3 regions of the Streptomyces sp. R-74717 genome follow, and region 1 is predicted to be linked to each of the others. Evidence: riboswitches for the same ligand, from Rfam matches in the RefSeq annotation. Region 1 holds a riboswitch; each other region holds the start of a gene.
The links. Region 1 has a riboswitch for cobalamin ahead of NRF20_RS00535 (ABC transporter substrate-binding protein). Riboswitches for the same ligand answer to the same signal wherever they lie in the genome.
Positions count from the first base shown of each region.

Region 2: another riboswitch for cobalamin. It lies ahead of NRF20_RS05110 (CbtB domain-containing protein); the one in region 1 lies ahead of NRF20_RS00535 (ABC transporter substrate-binding protein).
Region 3: another riboswitch for cobalamin. It lies ahead of NRF20_RS31390 (prenyltransferase/squalene oxidase repeat-containing protein); the one in region 1 lies ahead of NRF20_RS00535 (ABC transporter substrate-binding protein).

Region 1 covers NZ_CP102361.1:103,683-106,947, forward strand. The annotation lists one part of gene NRF20_RS00520 (IS3 family transposase) at 1-781, opposite strand, end outside; one part of gene NRF20_RS00520 (IS3 family transposase) at 781-1,063, opposite strand; gene NRF20_RS00525 (hypothetical protein) at 1,327-1,509, shown strand; gene NRF20_RS00530 (hypothetical protein) at 1,575-1,763, shown strand; cobalamin riboswitch at 1,754-1,891, shown strand; gene NRF20_RS00535 (ABC transporter substrate-binding protein) at 1,930-2,916, shown strand; gene NRF20_RS00540 (FecCD family ABC transporter permease) at 2,913-3,265, shown strand, end outside.
Region 2 covers NZ_CP102361.1:1,124,057-1,127,321, forward strand. The annotation lists gene NRF20_RS05095 (hypothetical protein) at 1-113, opposite strand, end outside; gene NRF20_RS05100 (GNAT family N-acetyltransferase) at 296-802, shown strand; gene NRF20_RS05105 (CbtA family protein) at 931-1,704, opposite strand; gene NRF20_RS05110 (CbtB domain-containing protein) at 1,733-1,948, opposite strand; adenosylcobalamin (AdoCbl) riboswitch at 1,994-2,086, opposite strand; gene NRF20_RS05115 (histidine phosphatase family protein) at 2,209-2,802, shown strand; partial or broken gene NRF20_RS05120 (family 16 glycosylhydrolase) at 3,035-3,265, shown strand, end outside.
Region 3 covers NZ_CP102361.1:6,846,004-6,849,268, reverse strand. The annotation lists gene NRF20_RS31400 (aldehyde dehydrogenase) at 1-158, opposite strand, end outside; gene NRF20_RS31395 (MBL fold metallo-hydrolase) at 428-1,507, shown strand; cobalamin riboswitch at 1,578-1,713, shown strand; gene NRF20_RS31390 (prenyltransferase/squalene oxidase repeat-containing protein) at 1,823-3,097, shown strand; gene NRF20_RS31385 (SCO2322 family protein) at 3,094-3,265, shown strand, end outside.

The DNA.
Region 1 (3,265 bases):
AACAGGCCGATCGCGGACTCCATGAGGGCGTTGTCGTAGGCGTCACCGACCAAGCCGATCGAAGCCGCGATGCCCACGGCGTCCAGATGCTCGGCGAGCCGGAAACTCGTATATTGCGACCCGGCGTCCGAGTGATGTATCAACTCGCCTGCCGTGTGGGGGAATCCGTCCCGGTCGCGCTGCCACAGAGCCATCTCCAGGGCGTCCAGTACGAGCCTGGTCTCCTTCGATGTGGCGGCGGACCAGCCAACGATCCGGCGGGAGAAGGTGTCCACGACGAAGGCGACGTAGACGACTCCGGACCAAGACCTGACGTAGGTGAAGTCAGCGACCCAGCAGCGGTTCGGCGCCGGCGCGACGAACTTGCGGTCCAGCAGGTCCGGCGCCCGTTCGACTGAGCTGTCCGGGATCGTGGTGATGACCTTCTTTCCGCGGACGGCGCCGGTGATGCCGAGATCGCGCATCAGGCGTTCGACGGTGCACCGGGCTACTTCGTGGCCCTGGCGGTGCAGCTCACGCCAGACCTTCCTGGCGCCATAGACACGGAAGTTGGTCTCGTGGACCTCGGTGATCAGCTCCTTGAGGGCGGCATCCCGCACCTGCCTGGCCGAGGGGGTGACCGCGCGTCTCTTCGCCGCGTAGTAGGTGGACGGGGCAATCTTGCAGTCGTGCTCGGTGAGTGTCCTGCAGATCGGCTCGACGCCGCCGAAGCGACCCTTGTGCTCGTCGATGAACGCTACGAGCGTGTGTGTGGCCGGTCGAGCTCGGCCGCGAAGAAAGACGCCGCGGCCTTCAAGATGTCGTTGGCCCGTTTCAACTCGGCGATCTCCTTCTTCATCGCCTTGATCTGCGCGGACTCCTCCGTGGTCGTCCCCGGACGCTGCCCGGAGTCGATCTCGTCCTGCTTGACCCAGTTCCGCAGAGTCTCGGCCGAGCCGATACCGAGCTTCTGGGCGACCGCCCTCAGCGCGGCCGACTCGTTCGGGTAATCGCCACGAACCTCAGCGACCATACGGACCGCTCGTTTGCGCAGCTCAAGGGGATACGAAGAAGGGCGTGCCATGACTTAATCCTTTCACGGAATCGAGTCTCTATTCGAACCGGGGCGGTTCACCGCCACGGAGCGCCGGACGTCGTCCATCGCCTCGCGCAGCCCGGTCGTCACCTCGCGGGCCTGCACGGTCGTCAGGAGTGGCCGCGCCGAGGTCGCCGTTGCCTGCGGCTGGCGCTACACGGTCGCCGCCCACTGGCGCGAGCACGCCTTCGCGGGGCTGGACGCTGGCCTCGCGACGCCGGCTACGGTCTGATCCGCTGGGTCTGCGGCCGGTGTTGCTCGCCGAGGCCGTCGGCGGGCGGAGGTTCGGGGAGCTCGCGGCGGCGACGGGCTGCGAGCCGGTCACCCGGGCCCAGTTGCTGCACCTGCTGTGGTCCCGGCGGCTGGGGCTTGACCTGGCCAGCCCGCTGGGAGACTGCTCGATCGTCGTGCCGGCCGGGGAGACGGGGCGGTGACCGCGGCGGCGGTGCTGGTCCTTTCGCCAGGTGCCGGGTTGGTGCTGGACGGGACGGAGTGAACGGTGGAGTGGCGCGAACCGCATCTGGGCCGCGTCCAGTTGGTGAAGGACGACGGCACGCGGGAGCGGGCGAGCCTGCGGTTCCTGGCGAACCATCCGCAGTGCCGGTCGTCGTCGCGGACGTCGGCGTCCGGGGCCGACCGGGGCCGGCAGCGCAAGGCGGCTGGGGGCCGGCCGGAATTTGCGGTCTGACAGACTGGGCCCCGAAAACTCAGGCGACGCGCGTCAGGAAACCGGTGTGAATCCGGTACGGTCCCGCCACTGTGACCGGGCTGCAGCAGCCCGGAAGCCAGACACTGGGCGCGCCGCCTTCTCCGTACAACCAGGGGACGAGGACATCCCCCGGAAAGGCTCGGCCATGCCCCGGATCCGCCGTGTACCACTCGCGCTCATATCGCTGCTTCTGCTACCGCTCACCGGCTGCGGCTCCGGCACGGGCGGCGAGGGCAAGGCAGAAGACGCACCTGCCGCGGACGGTTTTCCCTACACGGTCACCAACTGCGGTACAAAGACGACCTTCGACGCCCCGCCGAAGCGGGCCGTCACCATGAACCAGCACGCCACCGAGGTCATGCTGGCCCTCGGGCTCCAGGACCGGCTGGCCGGGACCGCCTACCTGGACGACAGAATCCTGCCGAAGTACCGGTCCGCGTACGCCAAGACCAAGGTACTCGCGAAGGAGTACCCCTCCAAGGAGGTGTTGCTCGGCGCCAACCCCGATTTCGTCTACGGCGGGTACAGCAGCGCCTTCGACAAGGCCAAGGGCCAGGACCGGGGGGGGCTCCAGAAGGACGGCATCAACACCCGGCTGAACATCGAGAACTGCACCAAGGGCAAGGTCGGTATCGATCAACTCGCCACCGAGATCGCCCAAGTCGCCAGGATCTTCGGCGTACCGGAGCGCGGCAAGAAGCTGATCGCCGAGGAGCGGCAGAAGATCAGGGCGGTCGAGACAGAGCTCAAGGGCTCCTCACATCCCTCGGTGTTCGTGTACGACTCCGGCGGCAGCTCCGCGTTCACGGCGGGCGGCAAGGGCATCGGCAACGAGATCGTCCGGCTCGCCGGGGGCAGGAACGTCTTCGCGGACCTCGACGGCACCTTCGGCGACGTGTCCTGGGAGCAGGTCATCAAGCGCAGGCCCGAGGTGGTCGTGATCTACGACTACGGCGGCACCACGGTCGCGGCCAAGAAGAAGCGGCTGCTGAACGACCCGGCGCTCGCGGACGTACCGGCGATCAGGAACAAGAGGTTCGCGGTGATCCCGCTGTCCTCGGCCGTGCTCGGCGTCCGGGTCGCCGACGCCGTGCAGGACCTGGCCGGGCAGCTGCACCCCGGTACCCCGTGAGCGCGGAGTCCGCCCGCCCCCGCCTGAAGACCGTCCTCCGCTCGACGCCCGTCGTGATCGGCGTCCTCACGGTGCTGCTGCTCGCGGCGGCGGTGGCCGGCCTGGTGCTCGGCCCGGTACGGATTCCGCCGGGCGAGGTGCTGCGTACGGTGCTGGGCCACGAACGCACCGGTGCGTACGCGACGATCGTGTGGGAGGTACGGCTGCCCAGGGTGCTGCTCGGGGCCGTCGTCGGCGCCGGGCTGGCCCTGTCGGGCGCGGTGCTCCAGGCGCTGGTGCGCAACCCGTTGGCCGATCCGTTTCTGCTGGGCGCCTCCTCCGGGGCGTCGGCGGGCGCCGTCGTGGTCAT
Region 2 (3,265 bases), 1.0 Mb from region 1:
GAAGCGCCGGACACATCCGGGGTGAAGACCGCGGCATGCACGGCGTCGCGTACCCGCCGTGACACGCTCGCGTCGCCGCAGGTCGCGGGGCGGGCGACGAGCATCAGCGCCACGCCCGCATTGGCCCGACATCACAGGTGCGGCGATACTCTTTCGCGTAACAACGCTACGTCCAGCGCCACCGCGGGCCCTGCAAGGCCTCAACAGGACCCACCGGAGTCCCGCCCCGCTTCGGACGCTCCCGCCGGACAATCCGGATGCCTTCCGCCCGTCCGGCGTGATACTTCACTCGGTCATGACCGACCTTGAGACTCCCCGCCTCTTCCTCCGCCTGATGAGCGCCTCCGATGCCTTGCAGGTGATGGCGGGCAAGCCGGGAAACGGCGCCCGCTGGGCACTCGGATACCCGTCCCCCGGCGAGATGGCCGCGGCCGAGCGCTTCCTCGACACCTGCGCGACGACGGGTGATCCCAGCCCCTTCGGTTCGTACGAGATACGTCGCCGCGACAACGGAGAGGTGATCGGCGGGCTGGGATTCCATGGCGCTCCGGACGAGAACAGGCACGTCACGATCGGCTACGGCCTCGTCCCCTCGGCTCAGGGCATGGGTTACGCCTCCGAGGCGCTGCGCGCACTGCTCCTGTTCGCCCGCGACCAGGGTGTGAGCAGCGTGCACGGCGACACCGATCTGGACAACCTCGCGTCGCAGCACGTCATGACAGCCGTCGGTATGCACCTCGTGAAGGAGGACGCGCTGCTGAAGTACTACCGGATCGACTGGGAACAGCAGGCCGAGGAGTGAGTCCCCGCTCGACCGGCCCCTTGCCGGTATGCACAGCCGCCGGCCCGTCTGCACAGGACGGGACGACGGAACCCGCCGGGAAGCTCCCGGCGGGTTCCGATGCCTTCCGGTGGCCAGTGGCGCGTCGGTCAGCCGGCCGCGGTGGCAGCCCGGTTCGCCGCACCGTTTCCGGTCCTGACGGAGTCGGCCCTCGGCACGAGAAGCCGTTCCGTCAGCCAGCCGAAGACGAGGCCGAAGGTGATCCAGGCAGTGGCCTGCACGGCGAGCGTGGCCAGGCGGAACTCCCACAGCAGGCCGGCCGGGAAGTCCTTTCCGACCTCGTTGAACGAGGGCAGGAACGCGTAGGCGACCCCGATCACGACGACGTAGGCGGCGGATGCGGTGATCGTCGCGTTCCAGTTGCCCAGGCGTGGAGCCAGCCGCTTGCCGAAGATGACGGCAGCGACGGCCAGCAGCACGCCGAGGGCGGCCATCAGGAAGAACAGGGCGGTGCGTCGGCCGATCGTGTCGGGGTTGCCGACGGCCGGCGGGTTGGCCGGGTACTTCAGGAACGGCACGATGTACACCGTCAGCAGGGCCGCACCCGCGATCAGGGCGGCCGTGGCCCGCGGGCCGAATCTGCCGATCCGTCCGAGGGCGTAACAGAAGACGAGGGCGGCGATGCCGCCGATCGCCACACCGAAGACGAGCACACCGGTGGCAAGGCCGGCGGTGGACTGCATGGTGCGGCTGACGAGTTCCTCGCCGCCGCCGTGGTCATGGCTGTGCGCCTCTTCGAGAGCGATGGCCGCGTCCACCCGGGACTCGCCGAGGAAGTAGGCGACGACCAGAGCGAGCGCGCCCGCGGCGAGGCCGGCCAGCATGCCGCGGACGAGCAGGGCTCTGACAGATATGGAGTTCATGAGGATTTCCCCTGGATCGGACGGTACGTCAGTGGCAGGGGAAACCGAGGAGGTGGCGGCCGTCGTGGACCCATTCGTGGACACCTTCGCCGGAGATGACCGCGGTGGCGCCCTGCTCGGCGCCGACGAAGTACAGCAGTACGAGCATGAGAATGCCGAAGAAGACCGCCCAAGGGGCAATGGCCTTCAGGGAGATGGGGGTGATCGCCGGTACGGCGGTGGCGGGGGCAGCAGTCTGTGCCATGGCAGAACCTCCTGAGGGAACACGCGTCCCGTTCGTGGTGCCTGAGACGAAGGTGCTGGGTCTGACTTCCCGTACGGGTACGGGTACACAGTGGCGCGACCGTGCCGGATTCTCACCGGACTTCCGTCACACTTCGTCATGCTCATCGGACGATACCGCTTGGGAGCAGGCGCGGCCATGGTGCCGTCGGCGGGGCCGGAACGCCCGGATGCCATGGTGGGTGCAATTGAGGAGCCAGACTTCAGGGAGTTGACCCGGTCATGACGGTAAAGGTGATGTTGATCTCACCGGCGCTCAACGCCGCGCTGCGCGAGGCCCGCTTCGACGGCGATGCGCCGCTCGACACGGTCGGGCTCCGGCAGACCAGGGCCGCTTCGGCAGCGGTGCCTGCGGCCGACCTGTACGTCTGCGGGCCGTCCGAACGGTGCGCCCGGACCGCCGACGCGCTGGGGTTGCGCGCCGAGCACGAACTCGCGCTCCGTGGCTGGGACATGGGCCGGTGGAACGGGCAGCGGCTGGAGGAGGTGAGCGGGAGCGAGCCGGAGGCGGTGTCGGCCTGGATGACCGATCCTTCGGCGGCCCCGCACGGTGGCGAACCGTTGTTGGAGTTCTGCGCCAGGGTCGGCCGCTGGCTGGATTCCCTGCAACCCCTGTACGGCGACGAGGACGGCCGTGTGCTGGGGGTCGTCGAGCCTGCGGTGGTGCGGGCGGCGATCGTGCGGGCGCTCGCTCTCCCGACGGAGGCGTTCTGGCGGCTGGACGTCGCCCCGCTGACGCTGACCGGGCTCAGCGGCTGGTCCGGACGGTGGAACCTGCGCTGTGGGCAGCCACTGTCCCCCGCTCCGGGGGACTGACGCCCTGACGGCAGCGCGACACGGGACGCACGTCCGTCCTGGGCCGCACCAACCACGGATGACTGCAAGAAGTATGGTCCGTACCAAAGCCTTGACACGGTCTGGGTTCACTTCTTAAATCGCATACAGAACGAAGGCCTCTCCCCACGCACCCCCACGGTGAGGGTCTTGTCATATGCATGGCATTTCCATGCATGGCAGTCCCTCAATTCTCTGTACGGGAAGGACCCCCATGACCTCCCCCCATCTCACCCGACGCCTCCTGGTGTCCGCTCTCTGCGCACTCGCCCTCGTCTCGGCCTCCTCCGGTCTCGCGACCGGGGTGCCCCTGCCCGAACCACGGGCCACCGCGGCGGCAGCGTCATTCACCGACGATTTCGACGGCCCCGCGGGCTCCGCCGTCGACGGCGGCAAGTGGCAGATCGAGACCGGCGACAACGTCAACAACCATGAGCGGCAGTAC
Region 3 (3,265 bases), 6.7 Mb from region 1:
GCGGCGACAGCCCGGTCCACGTCCCCCTCGCAGGCGTGCGGCACCCGTCCGATGACCTGTTCGGTGTGCGGGGAGATGACCTCGATGACATCCCGGCCCAGCGGATCGACCAACTCCCCGCCGATGAACAGTTTTCCGTGTTCGACAAGCTCGGTCATGGCTGCTGCCTCCCGCGACCCGGCACGATACCTGACTCTGTGTCAGAACTGATACCAGTTCCAGTTCCAGGAGTCCACGGCTGCGACAGCGCCCACCCGGGCCGTCGGCCGATCGGTCCGGGCCGCCGCCCGACCGAGGAGGGTCCTCGAACGAATAGATGGTCGACTGGGGCTACTACTGAAACAAGTTCTCGTTACAGTGGGCGCGGTGCACCGCACAGCCGTACGTCCGGTACGCCGACCAGGCCGCGGAGAGAGATGGGGAGCCCATGACGCAGGTGACCGACCACGGCGGAGGCGTACACAGCATCAAGGTCCCCATCCCTGACAATCCGCTCGGCCACACTCTTGTGCATGTTCTCGACACCGATCGCGGACCGGTCCTGATCGATACGGGCTGGGACGATCCGGAGGCGTGGGACACGCTCACCGACGGGCTCGCCGCCACCGGTGTGGATATCGGCGACATCCACGGTGTGGTCATCACCCACCATCACCCGGACCACCACGGCCTCTCCGGGCAGGTGCGCGAGGCGTCCGGGGCCTGGATCGCCATGCATGCGGCGGACACCGCGATCGTGCGGCGGACCCGTGAGTCCCGGCCGGGCACCTGGCTGACGTATCTCTCGGCGAAGCTCAGCGCGGTCGGTGCACCCGAGGAGCATCTCGCGCCGTTGCGGGCGGCCGCGGCCGAGAGGGGCCGGATGCGCACGCTGCCCGGGCTGCGGGCTGCGCTTCCGGACCGGGAGATCGTTCCCGGTGAACTCCTCGGTCTGGCAGGCCGCAAGCTGCGGGCCATCTGGACGCCGGGGCACACGCCCGGCCATGTCTGCCTGCACCTGGAGGAGGAGCATCCGAGGAATCTGCCGGGCCGTGGCCGGCTCTTCTCCGGGGATCATCTGCTGCCGGGGATCAGCCCGCACATCGGGCTGTACGAGGACCGGGACGACGCCACGGTCACCGACCCTTCCCCAAGCTCTCAGCTGCGTTCGAGCAGGGGAGACCCCCTTGGCGACTACCTCGACTCGTTGGAGCACATCGGCAGGCTCGGGGTCGCCGAGGTGCTGCCCGCCCATCAGTACGCGTTCGCGGATGCCGCAGGCCGCGTCCAGGAACTCCTGGACCATCACGAGGAGCGGCTGACCGGCCTGCTCAAACTGCTGGCCGCCCCGCTGACGCCGTGGCAGCTGGCCGAGCGGATGGAGTGGAACCGGCCCTGGGCGCAGATCCCGCACGGCTCGCGGAGCATCGCCGTCTCGGAGGCGGAGGCGCATCTGCGGCGGCTGGTGAAGCTGGGGCGCGCGGAGGCGGTGGCGGGGAGCGAGCCGGTGATGTACATCGCGGTGTGACGGGGCTCCCGCCCCGGCGGGAGGGAGGACGGGCGTCGGCGCTCCTCCCGGCTCGGAGGCCGTCCGAACCCGCCCGGTAGAGTGTGCGAGTCGTCATCATGCCCGTTCAGGGGGAAGCCGGTGCAAATCCGGCACTGACCACGCAGCCGTGAACCGTCGTAGGAGACGGTGAGTCGGAATGCCCTGTCCGCGGTCGTGACCGGCTCGCACCACCGGAACCCCGGTGGTCGGCACCGTCGAGGTATACGGAGCCGGAGCCTGGTGCGTGAGCGTGCCTGTGCCCGGTTCCCCCCCGCAGGAGAGGCCCCGCCCGCCATGACCGTACGCCGCAGCGCAGCAACGCTCGCCGTCACCGCCACCGTGCTCTGTGCGGCCGCTGCCCCGGTCGCGGTCGCAGCGCCGTCCCCGTCGCCCTCGCCGTCCGTCGCACTGCCTTCCGGGCTGTACGGGACGAAGGACCCCACGTACGACGGTGTCTGGCGGCAGTCGCTGGCCTTCCTCGCCCAGCGGGTCGAGGGCGTCACGCCCGCCACGAAGTCGGTGGACTGGCTGATCGCCCAGCAGTGCGGCAACGGCGCCTACGCCGCGTACCGGCCCGATGTCTCCCAGCCGTGCGCCGAGAAGACCGTGCTGGACACCAATGCCACCGCGGCCGCCGTCCAGGCGCTCGTCGAGGTGGGCGGGCACCGGGACATCGTGAACAACTCTGTGCGCTGGCTGAAGTCCGTACAGAACGAGGACGGCGGCTGGGGTTACACCGCGGGCAGCCCCAGTGACGCCAACTCCACCTCGCTGGTGATCGGCGCCCTTGCCCGGCAGGGCCAGCGGATCGGGGACATCACGACCCCGGGCGGCAAGACCCCCTACGACGCACTGCTGGGGCTCGCGATCCCGTGCGGCGGCAAGGACGGCGGCGCCTTCGCCTACCAGCCCGACAAGGCCGGGAAGCTCGCCGCCAACGCGGACGCCACCGCGGCCGCCGTGCTCGGCACGATGGGCAAGGGCCTGGCCGTCGGGGACAACGCCGCGGTCAAGGCGCCCAACTGCCACCCGGGGTCCGGTCTCACGCCCGAGCAGGCCGCCCAGAACGGCGCCCACTTCCTCGCGGACACCCTCGCGACCAGCGGTCACCTCAACCTGGCGCCGATGCCCGGCGCCGCCGACTCCACCCCGCAGCCCGACTTCGGCAACACCGCGGACGCGGTCGTCGCGCTGTCGGCCGCGGGCCACCAGGACAAGGCGGCCAAGGCCGTGACCTGGCTGAAGAAGAACTCCGCGGCCTGGGCCGAGCAGAACGGTCCCGCCGCCTACGCGCAGCTCGCCCTCGCCGCCCACGCGACCGGTGCCGACGCCCGCGACTTCGGCGGCGTCAACCTGATCGACAAGCTGAACGCGACCGGTCCCGCCCCCGCGGCCGTCACGACGCCCGACCCGTCCGCCGACACCGGGTACGTGGCCACGGAGAAGGACCAGGTCCACAGCGGGGACGACGTGATCGGCGGCGTGTGGTGGTACGTCGGCATCGGCCTCGTCGTCGGTGCGGGCGCCGGCTTCCTGATCAGCGGCCGCCGGAAGAACCAGCAGCTGTGAGGCGGGCGGGAAGGGCCGCCGCTCTCCTGGTGATCCTGGGCGCCGTCCTGGCCGTGCTCGGCGCGGGGACGGCTCAGGCGGCCGGGTACCGGTACTGGTCGTTCTGGGAGGGCTCCGGCACCGGCTGGACGTATGCCACCCAGGGCCCGTCCCTGGTCCGGCCGGACG